Linked DNA regions of Cupriavidus necator N-1. The protein of the gene in region 1 interacts with the protein of each later gene in a pairwise test. Links are inferred from orthologs where the notes say so. Each region holds a gene or a part of one and is shown in the gene's direction. Other genes may lie near its edges. The genes, in order: gyrB and gyrA.

What was found.
Region 2: the proteins of gyrB (region 1) and gyrA interact in binary tests that used the Escherichia coli proteins (3 or more experiments, as listed by UniProt). The link is inferred for Cupriavidus necator N-1 from one-to-one orthologs.

Annotation. Positions count from the first base shown.
Region 1 is NC_015726.1:3,165-12,847, forward strand. The notes cover bases 1-3,155. They hold gyrB (DNA topoisomerase (ATP-hydrolyzing) subunit B), read left to right. Parts: upstream 1-392; coding sequence 393-2,918; downstream 2,919-3,155. Other genes in these bases: dnaN (DNA polymerase III subunit beta), read left to right, coding at 1-163. In the rest of the region: CNE_RS00025 (hypothetical protein), read left to right, coding at 4,454-5,299; CNE_RS00030 (BMP family protein), read left to right, coding at 5,320-6,369; CNE_RS00035 (ABC transporter ATP-binding protein), read left to right, coding at 6,378-7,928; CNE_RS00040 (ABC transporter permease), read left to right, coding at 7,925-9,019; CNE_RS00045 (ABC transporter permease), read left to right, coding at 9,012-9,683. UniProt on the Escherichia coli protein: DNA gyrase negatively supercoils closed circular double-stranded DNA in an ATP-dependent manner to maintain chromosomes in an underwound state.
Region 2 is NC_015726.1:823,105-831,138, forward strand. What follows is about bases 255-3,468. They hold gyrA (DNA gyrase subunit A), read left to right. Parts: upstream 255-601; coding sequence 602-3,268; downstream 3,269-3,468. Other genes in these bases: CNE_RS03905 (DUF2059 domain-containing protein), read left to right, coding at 3,363-3,468. Also shown: outer membrane protein OmpA, read right to left, coding at 1-168; more of CNE_RS03905, read left to right, coding at 3,469-3,926; serC (3-phosphoserine/phosphohydroxythreonine transaminase), read left to right, coding at 4,087-5,244; pheA (prephenate dehydratase), read left to right, coding at 5,353-6,513; hisC (histidinol-phosphate transaminase), read left to right, coding at 6,542-7,669; CNE_RS03925 (prephenate dehydrogenase), read left to right, coding at 7,788-8,034. UniProt on the Escherichia coli protein: A type II topoisomerase that negatively supercoils closed circular double-stranded (ds) DNA in an ATP-dependent manner to maintain chromosomes in an underwound state.

The DNA of each region.
Region 1 (9,683 bases):
CGCGCTCGATATCGGCTTCAACGTGACCTACCTGCTTGACGTGCTTGCCAACCTGAAGAGCGAGCAGGTGCAGGTCAGCCTCGGCGACTCGAATTCGAGTGCGCTGATTACCGTGCCGGAAGACGACAACTTCAAGTACGTCGTCATGCCGATGCGCATCTGATGATCCGGTAACAGGACCAGACCAGACAAGAACCGGAGCAGCAAACGGCACGCAACGACACCTGGCCCAGGCCGGGACGTCCTGGGGATGACCATCCCGCAGCGGGGGCAGGATCGAAACGACGATCCGCCCCTTTTGCCGTTTTTAGTAACCCGCCATGCGGACCCTTTCGCGCCCCGCCGCTATGCCGGCCCGGCCCGAATTCCGCCATTGCCGTGAGTAGAAAGACATGACCGAACAGCAGAACCCGCAGCAGGAAAACACCTACGGAGCCTCTTCGATCCAGATTCTGGAAGGCCTGGAGGCGGTACGCAAGCGCCCGGGCATGTATATCGGTGATACCTCCGACGGCACCGGCCTGCACCACCTTGTCTTCGAGGTGCTGGACAACTCCATCGACGAAGCGCTGGCCGGCTACTGCACCGAGATCCAGGTCACCATCCACAGCGACAACTCGATCTCCATCGTCGACAACGGCCGCGGCATCCCGCCCCTGGTCAAGTTCGACGACAAGCACGAACCCAAGCGCAGCGCGGCGGAAATCGCCATGACCGAGCTGCACGCCGGCGGCAAGTTCAACCAGAACAGCTACAAGGTGTCCGGGGGCCTGCACGGCGTGGGCGTGTCCTGCGTGAACGCCCTGTCCAAGTGGCTGCGCCTGACCGTGCGCCGCGACGGCCAGGTCCACCTGATCGAATTCGCCAAGGGCGACGTACAGAACCGCATCGTCGAGACCGTGACCGGCCCCGACGGCCAGCCCGTTGAAGTCTCGCCGATGAAGATCATCGGCGCCACCGACAAGCGCGGCACCGAAGTGCACTTCCTGGCCGACGAAGAAATCTTCACCAACGTCGAGTTCCACTACGAGATCCTCTCCAAGCGCATCCGCGAGCTCTCGTTCCTGAACAACGGCGTGCACATCAAGCTGGTCGACCAGCGCACCGGCAAGGAGGAAGACTTTGCCTTCTCCGGCGGCGTGAAGGGTTTTGTCGAGTACATCAACCGCTCCAAGAGCGTGCTGCACCCCACCATCTTCTACGCCAACACCGAAAAAGACGGTATCGCCGTGGAAGTGGCCATGCAGTGGAACGACGGCTACAACGAGCAGGTGCTCTGCTTCACCAACAACATCCCGCAGCGGGATGGCGGCACCCACCTGACCGGCCTGCGCGCCGCGATGACCCGCGTCATCAACAAGTACATCGAAGAGAACGAAGTCGCCAAGAAAGCCAAGGTGGAAACCACCGGCGACGACATGCGCGAAGGCCTGTCCTGCGTGCTCTCCGTCAAGGTGCCCGAGCCCAAGTTCAGCTCGCAGACCAAGGACAAGCTGGTCTCTTCCGAAGTGCGCCTGCCGGTGGAAGAACTCGTCGGCAAGGCCCTGAGCGACTTCCTGCTGGAAACCCCGGGCGATGCCAAGATCATCTGCGGCAAGATCGTCGACGCCGCCCGCGCCCGCGAAGCCGCCCGCAAGGCCCGCGAAATGACGCGCCGCAAGGGCCTGATGGACGGCATGGGCCTGCCCGGCAAGCTGGCAGACTGCCAGGAAAAAGACCCCGCCCTGTCAGAACTCTTCCTGGTGGAGGGCGACTCCGCAGGCGGCTCCGCCAAGCAAGGCCGCGACCGTAAGTTCCAGGCCATCCTGCCCCTGAAGGGCAAGATCCTGAACGTAGAACGCGCCCGCTTCGACAAGATGCTGTCCAGCCAGGAAGTGCTGACCCTGATCACCGCACTGGGCACCGGCATCGGCAAGGACGACTACAACCTGGACAAGCTGCGCTACCACCGCATCATCATCATGACCGATGCTGATGTGGACGGCTCGCACATCCGCACCCTGTTGCTGACATTCTTCTACCGCCAGATGCCCGACATCATCGAGCGCGGCTACGTCTATATCGCGCAGCCGCCGCTGTACAAGATCAAGCACGGCAAGGAAGAGCGGTATATCAAGGATGATGTCGAGCTCAATGCCTACCTGCTGAAGCTGGCGATGGAGAAGGCTGTGCTGGTGCGGCCGGATGGGACTGAGATCAATGGGGATGCGCTGACTGAGTTGGCGCGGCAGTATCAGCTGACTGAGGGGGTGATTTCTCGCCTGTCACGGATTGTTGATACCGATGCCCTGCGTGCTATTGCTGATGGGGTGGCGCTGGATCTGGACAGCGCGGCTGCTGCTGAGGCGTCTGCTGTGGCGTTGAAGGCTAAGTTGGCTGAGATGCATGCCAAGACGTTGATTGGGGCGGCTGTTAATGATGATGGCACTGCTGATGTCTATGCGCAGTTTGATGAGAAGACGGATAAGCATCGGTTGATGATTGCGCGTCGTCATCATGGGAACGTGCGGTTGTCGCATCTGGATGCGGACTTCGTCCATGGTGCTGACTATGCTGCTCTCTCCAATGCGGCCAAGACTTTCCAGGGGCTGACTCCGGAAGGCACCAAGGTGCAGCGGGGCGAAGGCGAAAAGCTGCGTGATCAGACTGTCAATGACTTCCACGGGGCCATGCAATGGCTGCTGGCTGAGGCTGAGCGTGGGGTTTCTCGTCAGCGGTATAAGGGGCTGGGGGAGATGAATCCTGAGCAGTTGTTTGAGACGACGCTGGACGTTACTCAGCGCCGACTGCTGAAGGTGCAGATTGAGGATGCTATTGCGGCGGATCAGATCTTCACTACGCTGATGGGGGATGAGGTGGAGCCGCGTAGGAACTTTATTGAGAGTAATGCGCTGGTGGCGAGGAATATTGACGTCTGACATGTAGTGTGTAGATAGCGTCATAACCTGAGAAAAATGGACCCATAAGTTGAGAAATTTATGGGTCTTTTTTCATAATAGTCAAGATTTCCGGGTTACCCGTCGAAGCCCATCGCCACCGAAAGTTTTCCAAGAGGGGATGGGCAACTAAAACGAAAACAGAGAACGCTGAGAGCGGCGGTTGCATCTATATGGCATTGCCAAAACCAATCGGAAAGCAGCTGGAAGTGGTGTGCCTGCCGGCGACCGGGCAGCATGTCGTGCTCGGTACCGCGGGTAGCGGCGAGCCCTTGCGCGCATGATGCCTTGAGCGGTGTAGAACATATCGCTTGGAACTATTGGTTCAAAGGCATGCTCCTTTCGAATCCACATATCGGGTGTGTTGGCGACCCGCATTTTCTTCAGCTTGAAGGAGACGCGGTTGTAGACGTTGTTGCCGATGTACTTTTTCGTTCGTCAGGACCTCCCTCACCGTAGATCGACTCCAAGGCCGACCGAGCTCTGTCTCGATTCGCATGGCGTTCAGTCGTGCTGCGATTTCGTGCTCATTTAGCGACTCCTCGATGAACCACGAGTAAATGAGATTGACAGTACGTACCTCGCTCTCCGGGCCTGGCATCAGGATCACGCGGTCAGTCTGAAAACTCTTATGCTCTCCTCTTGCCAGTGGCCCTTTCATGACTCCGTGCTGGTCCGCGAGGACCGCTGCAGCCCATAGCCCGCTGGACCTCCTTGGCGAAACCCCATCTCGATAAGGCGGCACTGCCCGGCGAAGACCTTTGATGAGAGTTCGCGGCTGTACTCGCCAGCCATTGCGCGCTTCACGCCCTTGACGATGGTTGAGACGGTGGAGCCGTCGTTCTCGAACTGCTCGGCGCAATAGGCGACCTGGAAGCCAGCCCTCCGGCAGATGTACTCGTAGTACGCGCTTTCATCGGCGTCCTGAAAGCGGCCCCATCGACTCACGTCATAGACCAGAATGACCTGGAAATCCGCTGCGCCGGATTCGACGTCATGAATGAGGTTTTGGAGCGCCTGCCTGCCGTCTATGCGTAAGCCGCTTCCACGCGTCCATCTTTGCAACGCGATTCGTGACAGTCCGTCGTTTTTGCCGTTCTCGGTTGCGGGCGGCATACGCGGGGTGGAGCTCGCGGTACTCATGCCTATACTCCGGATGCGCCGCAGCCCAGTTGCGTTGGGCCTGCGCTTGGTACTCGCGGTAGTCGGCGTCGGTCGCTAGCCGCGCGCGGTGGCTGCCAACTGCCGCGCGGCCACAGCTGGAAACTGGCGTCGCCGATGCCCCCAAACCAGCGTTTTCCCCGTCCCGATACTGGAACAACCCGTTTCAGCGCCTCCCTTATTCGGATTCCGTTCGCTTCATAGAATTGCCCCGCAACTGTAGTACCGCGAGGGGCCAGGCTGGCCTCACTCAAATCCGGCTAGCCGCTTGGTCCGCATCGCGGGCCAGCGCGCAATGGGGGGCGATCATGGGGAAAAATGCACTTTTATGGGGAGTGGCGGCAACGCTGCTCACATTGACGGCACCGGCACATGCCGTTGCCGACTGGCAGGAACTGGGAGCGCAGTTCTATACCGGCAACGGTTTCAAGCAATACAGCAACAGCACCGACATGACCACCGGTGCGCCAACCGGCGCATCGACTCATCTCGATATCTTCCAGCTGAACTACAGCAACGGCTGGAAGTACGGTGCCACCTTCTTCTACTTCCAGAATGCCTTCGACCACGGCAACTACCGGATGTACACCCAGGGCTGGGAGTTCCTCAGCCTGAACAAGATCTTCGACGCGGACCTGTCCTTCGGCCCCATCAAGGAGATCCGGCTTGCGCCGGGCTGGCAGTTCGCCACATCCAAGGACTACTACGCCGGCACGCAGAACCAGGGCAATGCCGCCGACTACGGCGCCAAGATGGTCTATCCCGCCGTCGATACCCGGGACCTCTTCCTGGGCCTGGACTTCCCGCTCAAAGTCCCTGGCTTCGACTACCTCGGCGTGAGCGTCGGTGTCTACAAGGACTTCCAGCCCAAGACCCGCTACACGCTGCAGCCCTCCGTCAACTTGTACTACCGCTCGACCTTCTTTATCGGCCCGACCCGCTGGAAGGCCCAGGGTTACGCCCAATGGTACGGGGCGCGCAACGCGCGCGAGAACAGCAACTATGACGCCGTCGCCTACTTCACCACGCAGGATGCCCTGCTGCTCGACACCGGCCTGCTGCTGTGGGACCGCCCCGACCAGTTCTATGCCGGCGTGCAGTTGCAGTGGTCGCACAATACCTACGGCGTCAAGACGATAGAGGGCGTTTCCAAGGCCACCAACGAATTCTTCCCGCAGTTGATGTTTGAATGGATCTTCTGAACTGAACGGAGCGTAGCGCCATGCATTTGAATCGCCAAATCGGAAATTTCCCCCGCGTCCTGCGCGCCCTCGGCTTCTTCTATGCGATCTATGTGGCATGCCTGCCGCCAGCGCAGGCGCAGCCCACCCCCGCGCCCACGCAAGTCAAGATCGCGGCGGTGCTCGGCTCCGGCCCGGACGACCCCTGGAACGCGACCCTGATCTCGACCTGGAAGCAGCTGCGCGCGGCCAAGCCGCACGGGCTTGCCATCAATGATCCGGTCTACACCGAAGGCGTCTTCGGCAGCGCGGCGGAAGCGGCATTGCGCCTTTACGCGCGCAAGGGCTACGACATCATCTGGGCGCATGCCAACTATACCGATGAGGTACGCCGCATCCACGCGCAGTATCCCAACACGCTGTTCGTGCTCACCGGTGCGCCAAACGAGCCGATCGGCGCAAACGTCTATCTGCTCTACAACCGCATCTACGAGCCGTCCTACCTTGCCGGCATCGCTGCCGGAATGCTGACCAGGACCGGCGTGGTCGGCGCCGTCGCCGGCTTTCCGACGGAAGACACCAACGATGCCATCAACGCGTTCTTCGCCGGGGCCAGGAGCGTGCGTCCTGACGTGAAGCAGAAGGTGTCGTTCATCGCAAGCTGGTGGGATCCGCCTATGGCAACCGAAGCCATGAAGGCGCAGGTGGCCGGCGGTGTCGACCAGGAGTTCATGCTCAGCTCAACCTTCGATGTCTGCAAGCAGCAGAAGGTCACCTGCTATGGCGCCTACCGCGACTGGAGCCCGGTGGCGCCGCAGAACATCGCCACCAGCGCCCTGGGCAACTGGACACCGGGCTTCAAGTGGATCCTTGACGAATGGCACGCCAGCCGCGTTGGCGGCAAGCCGTTGGCCGGCAATATGAACAAGCGCTACTTCGGCATGGCCGAAGGCGGCGCGGAGCTGGCGCCGTTCCACGACTTTCCGATGCCGCCGCAGATTGCGGCGCGGATCAGCGAGACCCGCGCCAGAATCGAGGCACGGCAGCAGACGGTGGAGCTCGACGTCAGCAAGCCGGCCTCGTCAAAGTAGAGGGTGCCATGCAAGCCATCCCTCACTTGCGCGTGCGCAACCTGTCCAAGCGGTTCGGCAACTTCACCGCCCTTGGCGACGTCAGCATCGAGATCGCTCGCGGCGAGATGCACTGCCTGCTCGGCGAAAACGGCGCCGGCAAATCCACGCTGACCAGTTGCCTGTCGGGCTATCTCCAGGCCGATGCTGGCACCATCGAGGTCTACGGACAAGCGCTGGACATCCGCTCGCCCATGGACGCCCGCCGTGCCGGCATCGGCAAGGTGTTCCAGCACTTTGTGCTGGCCAATCCCCTGACGGTGGTCGAGAACGTGATCGCCGGCTCGCCGCAGCGCGGCTTTCTGCCGCGCACCGCGGCAACGCGTGCCCGGCTCCATGAGCGGTGCCGCAAGTACGGGCTGAGCCTCGATCTGGATTGCCCGGTCGGCGACCTCGACGTCGGGCAGCAGCAATGGGCCGAAATCCTGAAGTGCCTCAATACCGAGGTCGACCTGCTGATTCTGGACGAGCCGACCGCCGTGCTGACGCCGCAGGAATCCGTGCAGCTGTTCAGCGTGCTGCGGACCCTTACCGGCGAAGGGACGACGGTAGTGCTGATCACCCACAAGCTGGATGAAGTGCTGCAGTGTGACCGCGTGACCGTCATGCGCAAGGGGCGGGTGATCGATACCGTCGAAGCCGCGCGTTGTACCCGCGACGACCTGTCCACGCTGATGGTTGGCCACGCCACCTCCACGCCGCGCCGCGGCGCCTCCAGCCCGGGCGCGCCGCGCCTGGTGCTGGAAGGCCTGTCAGCCTCAGCCGGCCGGCGCCCCCTGCACGGCATCGACCTTACCGTGCACCGCGGCGAGATCGTCGGCATCGCCGGTGTCTCAGGCAACGGCCAGAAGGAACTGTTCGAGGTCATTGCCGGCGCGCGCCGCGCCACCGCCGGCCGCCTGCTGTGCGATGGCGTCGATCTCACCAACCACGACCCGGGCACTATCTCGCGGGCCGGCATCGGCCATATTCCGCAAGACCGTTTTGCCGAAGGCCTAGTCGGTGAACTCAGCGTTGCCGACAACCTGATGCTCGGGCGGCACCGCGATCCGGTGTTCAGCCGCCGCGGCTTCCTGTCGCGCAAGCGGGCCGAGGCGTTCGCGCAGGACTGCATCGACCGCTTTGCCATCAGCACCCGCTCGGTCCACACCAAGGCAGGCACCTTGTCGGGCGGAAATGCACAGAAGATCGTCATTGCGCGCGAGCTGTACCAGGCCTCGAAAGTCGTGCTGGCCAACCAGCCCACGCGCGGCGTTGACGTGGGCGTCATCGAAAGCATCTATCGCCTGCTGCTCGACAAGCGCAATGAGGGCTACGCGATCCTGCTCGCCTCCGATGAGCTCGACGACCTGTTCAACCTCTGCGACCGCATCGCCGTGATGTACGAAGGGCGCATTGCCGGCATCTTCGATGCCACGCAGGTAACCATTGCGCAGATCGGCCACCTGATGGCCGGGGGTGCGCACATTCCGCCGGCGCCAGCGCTGCAGCCGGCACCTTGCCTGAAGGATCTCCCATGAACGCCAGGTTAGGCCGGGCCTTGACGCTCGGCAGTCTGTTGTCTTTCCCCGCTGCTGGCCATGGGCGAACTGTCGCCACGCTGGCGGCGGGCACGCTCGTCGGCCTGTCGGTCTCGGCGCTGCTGCTGGTCGCCGGCGGGTATCCGCTGGGCGCCGCGCTGTCGTCGCTATGGTCCGGCGCCTTCGGCGGCTTCGCCGAAGGCCTTGATACCTTGCGCGATGCCACGCCGCTGTTCCTCGTCGCGCTGGCAACCATCGTCTCCTACCGTGCCCAGCTCTGGAACGTGGGGCAGGAAGGCCAGCTGGTACTCGGGGCCATCTTTTGCTACGGCGCCACCTTGCTGGCAGCCGGCCTGCCGCAGCCGCTGCCGTGGCTGCTGCCGCTCTGCGCCGGCGTCGCCGGGGGCGCGCTCTGGAGCACGCCCCCGGCCCTGGCCAGGGTGCGCTGGGGCGTGAACGAGATTGTCTCGACCATGATGTTCAACTACATCGCCGTGTTCCTGCTGATGTACCTGGTCGGCCATGTCTGGCCGGAATCGAGCGCCACGTACCTGCAGACGGCGCCGATCGGCGCGCCCGCCCATCTGCCTGCCTGGAATGCCGAGGGCACGCTGAACGCGCAGTTCCTGATTGCCGCCGTGGTCGCGCTGGCGCTTGCGGTGCTGTTTGGCAGGAGCGTGCTCGGCTTCGAGATCCTGTCATTCGGGCTGAACGCCAGGACCTCGGCGTTCAAGGGGATCGCCGCCGGGGCCACCTGCCTGAAGGTCTTCGCGATCAGCGGCGGCATTGCGGGATTGTGCGGGGCGGTGATGCTTCTCGGCACGCAGTGGCGGCTGGCGCCGGCAACGCTGGCGAGCGGCGTGGGCTACAGCGGCATCATGGTCGCCATGCTCGGGCGCCTGCATCCGGCCGGCGCCCTGCTGGCAGCGCTGCTGTTCGGCGCGCTCAATACCGGCAGTGCCGCGATGCAGCTCGAAGCGGGCGTGCCCAGCACCATGGCGCGCGTCATGCAGGCTGTGCTTCTTATCAGTTTTCTTCTGGCGCAAGCCATCAACCAGGCGCAACCGGCCAAGCGAGGGCGCGATGCATGATCTTCTTAACAACGCCGTGGCAGTTGGCCTGCTGGCGGCTGCCGTGCGGATGCTGACGCCGCTGCTGCTGGCTGCCGCGGGCGAGCTGGTTGCCGAGAAAGCGGGCATCATGAACCTGGGGGTCGAGGGCACTATGATGACCGGCTGTTTCGTCGCCTTCCTGGTGACGTTCCTGTCGGGGTCGCTGGCGCTCGGCATTGCGGCGGCGGTGCTGTCCGGCGCAGCCCTGGGCGGCCTGATGGCGTTCGCCACTGTGACGCTGCGCATCGAGCAGTTCATCATGGGGCTGGCCATCAACCTGCTCAGCTCGGCGTTGACGGCCTACGGCTTTCGCGCGCTGCTCAAGCAGGTCCCGGCGGAGCAAGCCGTGATCGAGCCGCTGTCCACGCTGCGCATTCCCGGGCTGGCGGACCTGCCCCTGGTCGGCGAGGCCTTGTTCAACCAGACCTGGATGACCTACCTGGCATACCTGATGGTGCCGGCCATTGCCTTGCTGCTGTATCGCACGCGCCTGGGCCTGGAGCTGCGCAGCCTGGGCGAGAACCCCAAGCTGCTCGATACCGCGGGACACAGCGTCGGGGTGCCGCGCTATGGCGCGGTGATCTTCGGCGGCGCCATGGCGGGGCTGGCCGGCGCGGCCCTGAGCGCCGGCTCGTCGATGCGC
Region 2 (8,034 bases), 820 kb from region 1 along the record:
GTCGCGCCAGCAGAGCTCGTTCGTGCCATTCTTCCACACGTACTCGCTCGTACCGTTGCCCCAGTTGTCGTTCACTGCCTTCTTTTCATAAGGGACGGACTGAGCTTGAGCGGATGCAGCCATTACTGCGGTAGCTGCAACGAGCGCGAGCTTGGCAAATTTTTTCATATTTCTCCTCTCAGGATGAGATCACCGCAGGGTTACTGCGAGCAAATGGACGAAAACAAGTCATACATTCTTCGGAGTATAACATTCTCGATGTGGTGGATGCTCCACTTCGAACAATGTCTGGCTCTTCGCTGGGGAATTGTGCCACAAGGGTCGTTTCCTAAGAAGTAAATATATTCGATTCGCCGCATGGGTTTTGGGCCTGTGGTGTTTGTGCAACACGGGTCTTGTGTCGCCCGCAAAGCCTTGTGGCATCAGGGATTCCGGGTTTCAGTCAGGGCCTCGGGAGGTGCGCGTAAGGGCTGTCCGGAGAGCGGGAGGCGGGGGGTGGCGGCATGTTAGAATGGCACGTTGCCCAGCCGTCAGGCGCCCACTGTGCCGCGCGCTAAAGGGCCTGTCATTCGCTTAAACCTGCCGCATAAACCACGCCGCAATGGATCCATTCGCAAAAGAAACCCTTCCGGTCTCCCTCGAAGAGGAAATGCGCCGCTCCTATCTTGATTACGCCATGAGCGTGATCGTGGGCCGGGCGCTTCCTGATGTGCGGGACGGCCTGAAACCGGTGCACCGGCGCGTGCTGTTTGCGATGCACGAGCTCAACAACGACTGGAACCGGGCCTACAAGAAGTCGGCCCGTATCGTCGGCGATGTGATCGGTAAGTATCACCCGCACGGCGATACCGCAGTCTACGACACCATCGTCCGCATGGCGCAGAATTTCTCGCTGCGCTACATGCTGGTCGACGGCCAGGGCAATTTCGGTTCGGTCGACGGCGATAACGCCGCGGCCATGCGTTATACCGAAATCCGCCTGGCGAAAATCGCCCACGAGATGCTGTTCGACATCGACAAGGAAACCGTCGATTTCGACAGCAACTACGACGGCTCTGAAAAAGAGCCTTCGATTCTGCCGGCGCGTATTCCCAATCTGCTAATCAACGGTTCGTCCGGTATTGCGGTGGGCATGGCCACCAATATCCCGCCGCATAACCTGAATGAAATCGTTGACGGCTGCCTGCACCTGTTGCGCAACCCGCAGGCCACGGTGGATGAACTGATTGAATTGATTCCCGCGCCGGATTTTCCGACCGCCGGGATTATCTATGGCATCCAGGGCGTTCGCGAAGGCTATCGCACCGGCCGCGGCCGCGTGGTAATGCGGGCCAAGACGCACTTCGAGGACATCGATCGCGGCCAGCGCCAGGCCATCATCGTCGACGAGCTGCCCTACCAGGTCAACAAGCGCACCCTGCTTGAGCGCATTGCCGAACTGGTCACTGAAAAGAAGGTCGAGGGCATCTCCGACATCCGCGACGAGTCGGACAAGTCTGGCATGCGCGTGGTGATCGAGCTCAAGCGCAACGAGGTGCCTGAGGTTGTCCTCAACAACCTATATAAGAACACCCAGCTGCAGGACACCTTCGGCATGAACATGGTGGCGCTGGTCGATCGTCAGCCGCGCCTGCTGAACCTGCGCCAGATGCTGGAGTACTTCCTGGCGCACCGGCGCGAAGTCGTCACCCGCCGCACGGTGTTCGAGCTGCGCAAGGCGCGCGAGCGCGGCCATGTGCTGGAAGGCCTGGCCGTGGCGCTGGCGAACATCGACGAATTCATCGCCATCATCAAGGCCGCACCGACTCCGCCGATCGCCAAGCAGGAACTGATGGCGAAGGCATGGGATTCGGCCCTGGTCCGCGACATGCTTGCACGCGCCGAAGGCGAGACGCCGGGCGGGCGCGCCTCCTATCGTCCGGACGGGCTGCCGCCCCTTTTCGGCATGCAGGCGGACGGCCTGTACCGGCTGTCCGATGGCCAGGCGCAGGAAATCCTGCAAATGCGCCTGCAACGCCTCACCGGGCTGGAACAGGACAAGATCGTCCAGGAATATCGCGACATCATGGCGGTAATTGCCGACCTGCTGGACATCCTGGCGCGGCCGGAGCGTATTACTACCATCATCGTCGACGAACTCACCGCGATCCGCGCCGAATTTGGCGATGAACGCCGTTCGCAGATCGAGCTGAACGCGACCGAGCTGGATACCGAAGACCTGATCACCCCGCAGGATATGGTGGTCACGCTGTCGCACAGCGGCTATATGAAGAGCCAGCCGATCTCCGAGTACCGTGCGCAAAAGCGTGGCGGACGCGGTAAGCAGGCGACAGCGACCAAGGAAGACGACTGGATTGACACGCTGTTCGTGGCCAATACCCACGATTACATCCTGTGCTTCTCCAACCGCGGCCGGCTCTACTGGCTGAAGGTGTACGAGGTGCCGCAGGGTTCGCGCAACTCGCGCGGGCGCCCGATCGTCAACATGTTCCCGCTGTCAGAAGGCGAGAAGATCAATGTGATCCTGCCGGTCAAGCAGTTTGACGCTGAGCACTTCATCTTCATGGCCACCGCTCGCGGCACGGTCAAGAAGACCGCGCTGACCGAGTTCTCCAATCCGCGCAAGGCCGGCATCATCGCGGTCGACCTGGACGATGGCGACTACCTGATCGGCGCGGCCGTGACCGATGGCCAGCATGATGTGATGCTGTTCTCCGACGCCGGCAAGGCGGTGCGCTTTGACGAGAACGACGTGCGTCCGATGGGCCGCCAGGCGCGCGGCGTGCGCGGCATGAACCTTGAAGACGGCCAGACCGTGATCGCCATGCTGGTGGCGCCGGCCGAGACCGCCGAAGAGGCTGAGGCGGGCGTGCGCGGCAGCGTGCTGACCGCGACCGAGAACGGCTATGGCAAGCGTACCCCCATTGCTGAGTACACTCGACACGGCCGCGGCACCAAGGGCATGATTGCGATCCAGACGAGCGAGCGCAATGGCCGTGTGGTGGCGGCAGCACTGGTTTCGCCCGAGGACGAGATCATGCTGATCACCACCGGTGGCGTGCTGATCCGTACCCGCGTGGCCGAAATCCGAGAAATGGGCCGCGCCACGCAGGGTGTCACGCTGATCAACGTTGACGAAGGCACCAAGTTGTCCGGACTGCAGCGCATCGTCGAAAGCGATGCCGACAACGGCGCCGGTGGCGAAGAGACTGAAGACGCCGACGGCGCAGAAGGTGCTGCCGGGGCCGACGCGGACGCCAATCCGTAAGACAAATCGTAAATTGTTGCAACAATAGGACGCCAGCCGGAACTCGCCTCGCGGCTGTCCGGACTAAAACGGACGTATTTACCAGGGAGTCACAATGCTCAAAACCTATCGACGTATCGCTGTTCTGGCTGCTTTCGTTCCGACCTTCATGATGGCGCAGCATGCACACGCGCAGGATGCGGAAAAGACAGCAGCCATCAAGGAACTGCTTTCCGTCATGCAGGCAGACCAGGCCGTCAAGGGCCAGGCCGAAAACTGGCAGCAAGGCGCCAAGCAGGAAGCTCCGCTGGTGCTGGAACAAGTGCTGGTCGAGAACAAGACCCTGAACGACAAGCAGAAGCAGGCCGCTGTCGAAAAGCTGAAGAAGAACGGCGCGGTCCAGCGCATGGTTGATGGCGCCGGTTCGGCGTTCAGCACCGATGGCTTCCGCAAGGACGCGATCCAGGCGCACTACGATGCCTTTGGTAAGTACTACTCGACGGCGGAACTCAAGGACCTGACCACCTTCCTGAAGTCGCCGACCGGCCAGAAGTTCATGGCCAACCAGGGCAAAGCGACCCAGGAGATCTGGGGCTCGATGATGCAGAAGTACGGCCCGCAGGTCGGCAAGTCGATGCGCGACGCCGCCGAGAAGGAAATCACCGCCGCTTCGAAGTGATGCTGGCGTGATCCGCGACTGACTCAGACCGCCGCCCACCTGCAGCCTTGCAGGCCGGTGCGGCACCGGGGCCGGGCCCCGGGTGCCCAACGGGGCGCGGGTTTTGAGGGATAATGGCTGCTTGGGTAACACCGGCAGCCATTTTTCCATTCTCCGTCTCATGAACGATCCCCAGAATCCCGCTCTTGCCGGCATGATGCAGCGTGCATTGGCCGAACGCGTCTACAACTTCTCGCCCGGCCCGGCTGTCCTGCCTGCCGAAGTGCTGCAACAGGCTGCGGAGGAGATGCTGTCCTGGCGCGGGACGGGGGTCTCGGTGATGGAGATGAGCCACCGCAGCCGCGAGTTCGAGGGCATTCAGGCCGAAGCGATCGCGGACCTGCGCGAACTGCTGCATATTCCCTCCAACTTCCATGTGCTGTTCCTGCAGGGCGGCGCCATCGGCGAGAACGGCATCGTGCCGCTGAACCTGATGCGCCTGCGCAGCGCCGACGCGCCCAAGGCTGACTTCGTCGTCACCGGCACCTGGTCGGTCAAGACCGAGCAGGAAGCCCGCCGCTATGGCGCGGTCAATATCGCGGCCACCAGCGAGGCGCAGAAATTCCACCGCATCCCCGACGTCGCGGACTGGAAGCTGTCGGACGATGCCGGCTACGTGCACCTGTGCACCAACGAGACCATCGTCGGTGTGGAGTTCCAGAACATTCCCGATATCGGCCAGGTCAAGGGCGACCGCATCGTGGTGGCGGACGCTTCCAGCCATATCCTGTCGCGCCCGATCGACTGGTCGCGCGTGCAGGTGGTCTACGGCGGCGCGCAGAAGAATATCGGCCCGGCCGGCGTCACCATCGTGATCGTGCGCGATGACCTGATCGGCCATGCCCACCCGCTGTGCCCGTCGGCATTCAACTGGCGCCTGGTGGCCGAGCACAACTCGATGTACAACACGCCGCCGACCTATGCGATCTATATCGCCGGCCTGGTCTTCAAATGGCTCAAGCGCCAGGGCGGCGTGCCCGCGATCGAGCAGCGCAATATCGCCAAGGCGTCGGCGCTGTACAACTACCTGGACCAGAGCGATTTCTATCGCAACGAGATCCATCCGAGCTGCCGCTCGCGCATGAACGTGCCGTTCTTCCTGGGCGACGAATCGCGCAATGAGGCCTTCCTGCAGCAGGCGCGGGCCAACGGCCTGGTGCAGCTCAAGGGACACAAGACTGTGGGCGGCATGCGCGCCAGCATCTATAACGCGATGTCGCTGGAAGGCGTGATGGCGCTGGTCGATTTCATGCGCGAGTTCGAGCGTACGTCCGCCTGACGCGCATTCCTGCTGGCTGCCCGCGCACGTCAGGCACAGTGCGCCGGCAGGCAGCGGTCAGTTTTTCTCCGGCCGCCGCGCCCCGGCGGCCCACCGGATTCATACAAAATGACAAGCCAAGACCGCACCCCCGCGCGCGAGGAGACGCCGCCGAACGAGCAGCAGAACGACAGCCACCTGAGCGAAGCCGAGCGCAAGCTGTCGGTCGAGCTGAGCCCGCTGCGCGAGCAGATCGACACCGTTGACCGCGAACTGCTGGCGATGCTGAACCGCCGCGCCAAACTGGCGCTCGAGGTCGGCGAGGTCAAGAAGAAGTACGGCGCGCCGGTGTTCCGCCCGGAGCGTGAGCTGCAGGTGATCCGCAAGGTGCAGGGCGCCAACCCCGGCCCGCTGCTGGGCGAAAGCGTGGCGGCGATCTGGCGCGAGGTGATGTCCGCCTGCCGCGGGCTGGAAAAGCCGCTGGAAGTGGCTTTCCTCGGCCCGGCCGGCACGTTCTCCGAGCAGGCGCTGTATGCGCACTTCGGCCATGAGGTGTCGGGCGTGCCTTGCCCGAGCATCGACGAGGTGTTCCGTGCCGTCGAGGCCGGCACGGTCGAGTACGGCGTGGTGCCGGTCGAGAATTCCACCGAGGGCGCGGTGTCGCGCACGCTCGACCTGTTCCTGCAGACTTCGCTGAAGATCAGCGGCGAGATTGCGCTCAAGGTGCATCACAACCTGATGGCATCCACGCCCGACATGCAGGGCGTAACAGTGGTGCGCGCGCATGCGCAGGCACTGGCGCAGTGCCAGCACTGGCTGACCGCCAACTACCCGCACCTGGAGCGTCAGGCGGTATCAAGCAATGCCGAGGCCGCGCGCATGGCCAGCGAAGACCCGACCGTGGCTGCGATTGCCGGCGAGTCCGCCGCCAACCGCTATCACCTGCATATCGTGCGCACGCATATCCAGGACGATCCGCACAACCGCACGCGCTTTGCCGTGATCGGCCGCTATGAGACCGAGCCGTCGGGCAGCGACCAGACCTCGATGATCCTGTCGGTGCCCAACAAGGCTGGCGCGGTGTACCAGTTGCTGGCGCCGCTGGCGGAGAACGGCGTGTCGATGTGCCGCTTCGAGTCGCGCCCGGCGCGCAGCGGCGCGTGGGAGTACTACTTCTACGTCGACGTGGAAGGGCACCAGCATGAGCCGGCAGTGGCGCGCGCCATCGAAGAGCTGCGCCGCAATGCGGCCTACCTGAAGGTGCTGGGCTCGTATCCGTCGAGCAAGTAAGGCAGCCAGGCAAGAACAAGGAGACGAGATGGCAGAGCAGGGTAAGCGAGGCGGCACGGTGTTTGGACCCGGCTATGTGCGGGCGATTTCGCCTTACGTGGCCGGGAAGCCGATTTCGGAAGTCGCGCGCGAGTTCGGCCTGGACGAGGCCGGCATCGTCAAGCTCGCCTCCAATGAGAATCCGCTCGGCATGCCCGAGTCGGCCCGACGCGCGGTGGCCGATGCGGTGGCTGAACTCGGCCGCTACCCGGATTCCAACGGCTTTGCGCTGAAGGGCGCGCTGTCGGCGCGCCTCGGCGTGCCCGCCGACTGGCTGACGCTGGGCAATGGCAGCAACGACATCCTGGAGCTGGCCGCGCATGCGCTGGTGGAGCCGGGCCAGTCGATCGTCTATGCCGAGTACTCGTTCGCGGTCTACGCGCTGGCCACGCAGGAGATCGGCGCACGCGCCATCGAAGTGCCCGCGCGCGACTACGGCCATGACCTCGAGGCGATGGCCGCGGCGATCGCGCCGGATACGCGCCTGGTCTTTATCGCCAACCCGAACAACCCGACCGGCACGTTCGTGCCGGCCGCGCAGATCGAAGCCTTCCTGCAGCGGGTGCCGGCCAGCGTGGTGGTGGTGCTGGACGAGGCGTACAACGAATACCTGGATGCGGACCAGCAATACGATTCGCTTGCCTGGGTGCGCCGCTACCCGAACCTCATGGTGTCGCGCACGTTCTCCAAGGCCTATGGCCTGGCGGGCCTGCGCATCGGCTACGCGGTGGCGCAGCCGGAGCTTTCGGACCTGCTGAACCGCATCCGCCAGCCGTTCAACGTCAACAGCGTGGCGCAGGCCGCGGCCATCGCCGCGCTGGGCGATGCCGACTTCCTGCGCCGCAGCGCCGAGCTGAACCGTGCCGGCAAGCGCCAGCTGACTGATGCCTTCAACCGGCTCGGGCTGGAATATGTGCCGTCGTCCGGCAACTTCGTGATGGTGCGCGTGGGCGATGACGACGGCGCCGGCGCGCGCGTCAACCTGGCGTTGCTGAAGCAGGGTGTGATCGTGCGGCCGGTGGGCAACTACAACCTGCCGCGCTGGCTGCGCGTGACCATTGGCCTGGCCGAGGAGAACGCAGCCTTCATCGCGGCGCTGGAGCGGGCGCTGGCGTGAGCGCGGCTACAATCGCGGCGTTTTGCAGCGTGTAGCGGCGGGCTGCTTGCCTGCCGCTTTGCCAATCATCGATTTACCTCGGCCTGGTCCGAGCCACTGCCCCTAGCGGCCTGAGATTGTGAGTGCATTGCATTTTTCCCGTGTTGTCATTGTCGGTGTCGGCCTGATCGGCGGCTCGCTCGCGTTGGCGCTCAAGCGCGCCGGCGTGGTGGGCACGGTGGTCGGGGTGGGGCGCTCGCCGGCGTCGCTGCAGAAGGCGCTGGATCTTGGGGTGATCGACGAGGCCGCGACGCTGGCGGATGCCGCGCGCGGCGCCAGCGTGATCGTGCTGTGCGCGCCGGTGGCGCAGAACTTTGCGCTGCTGC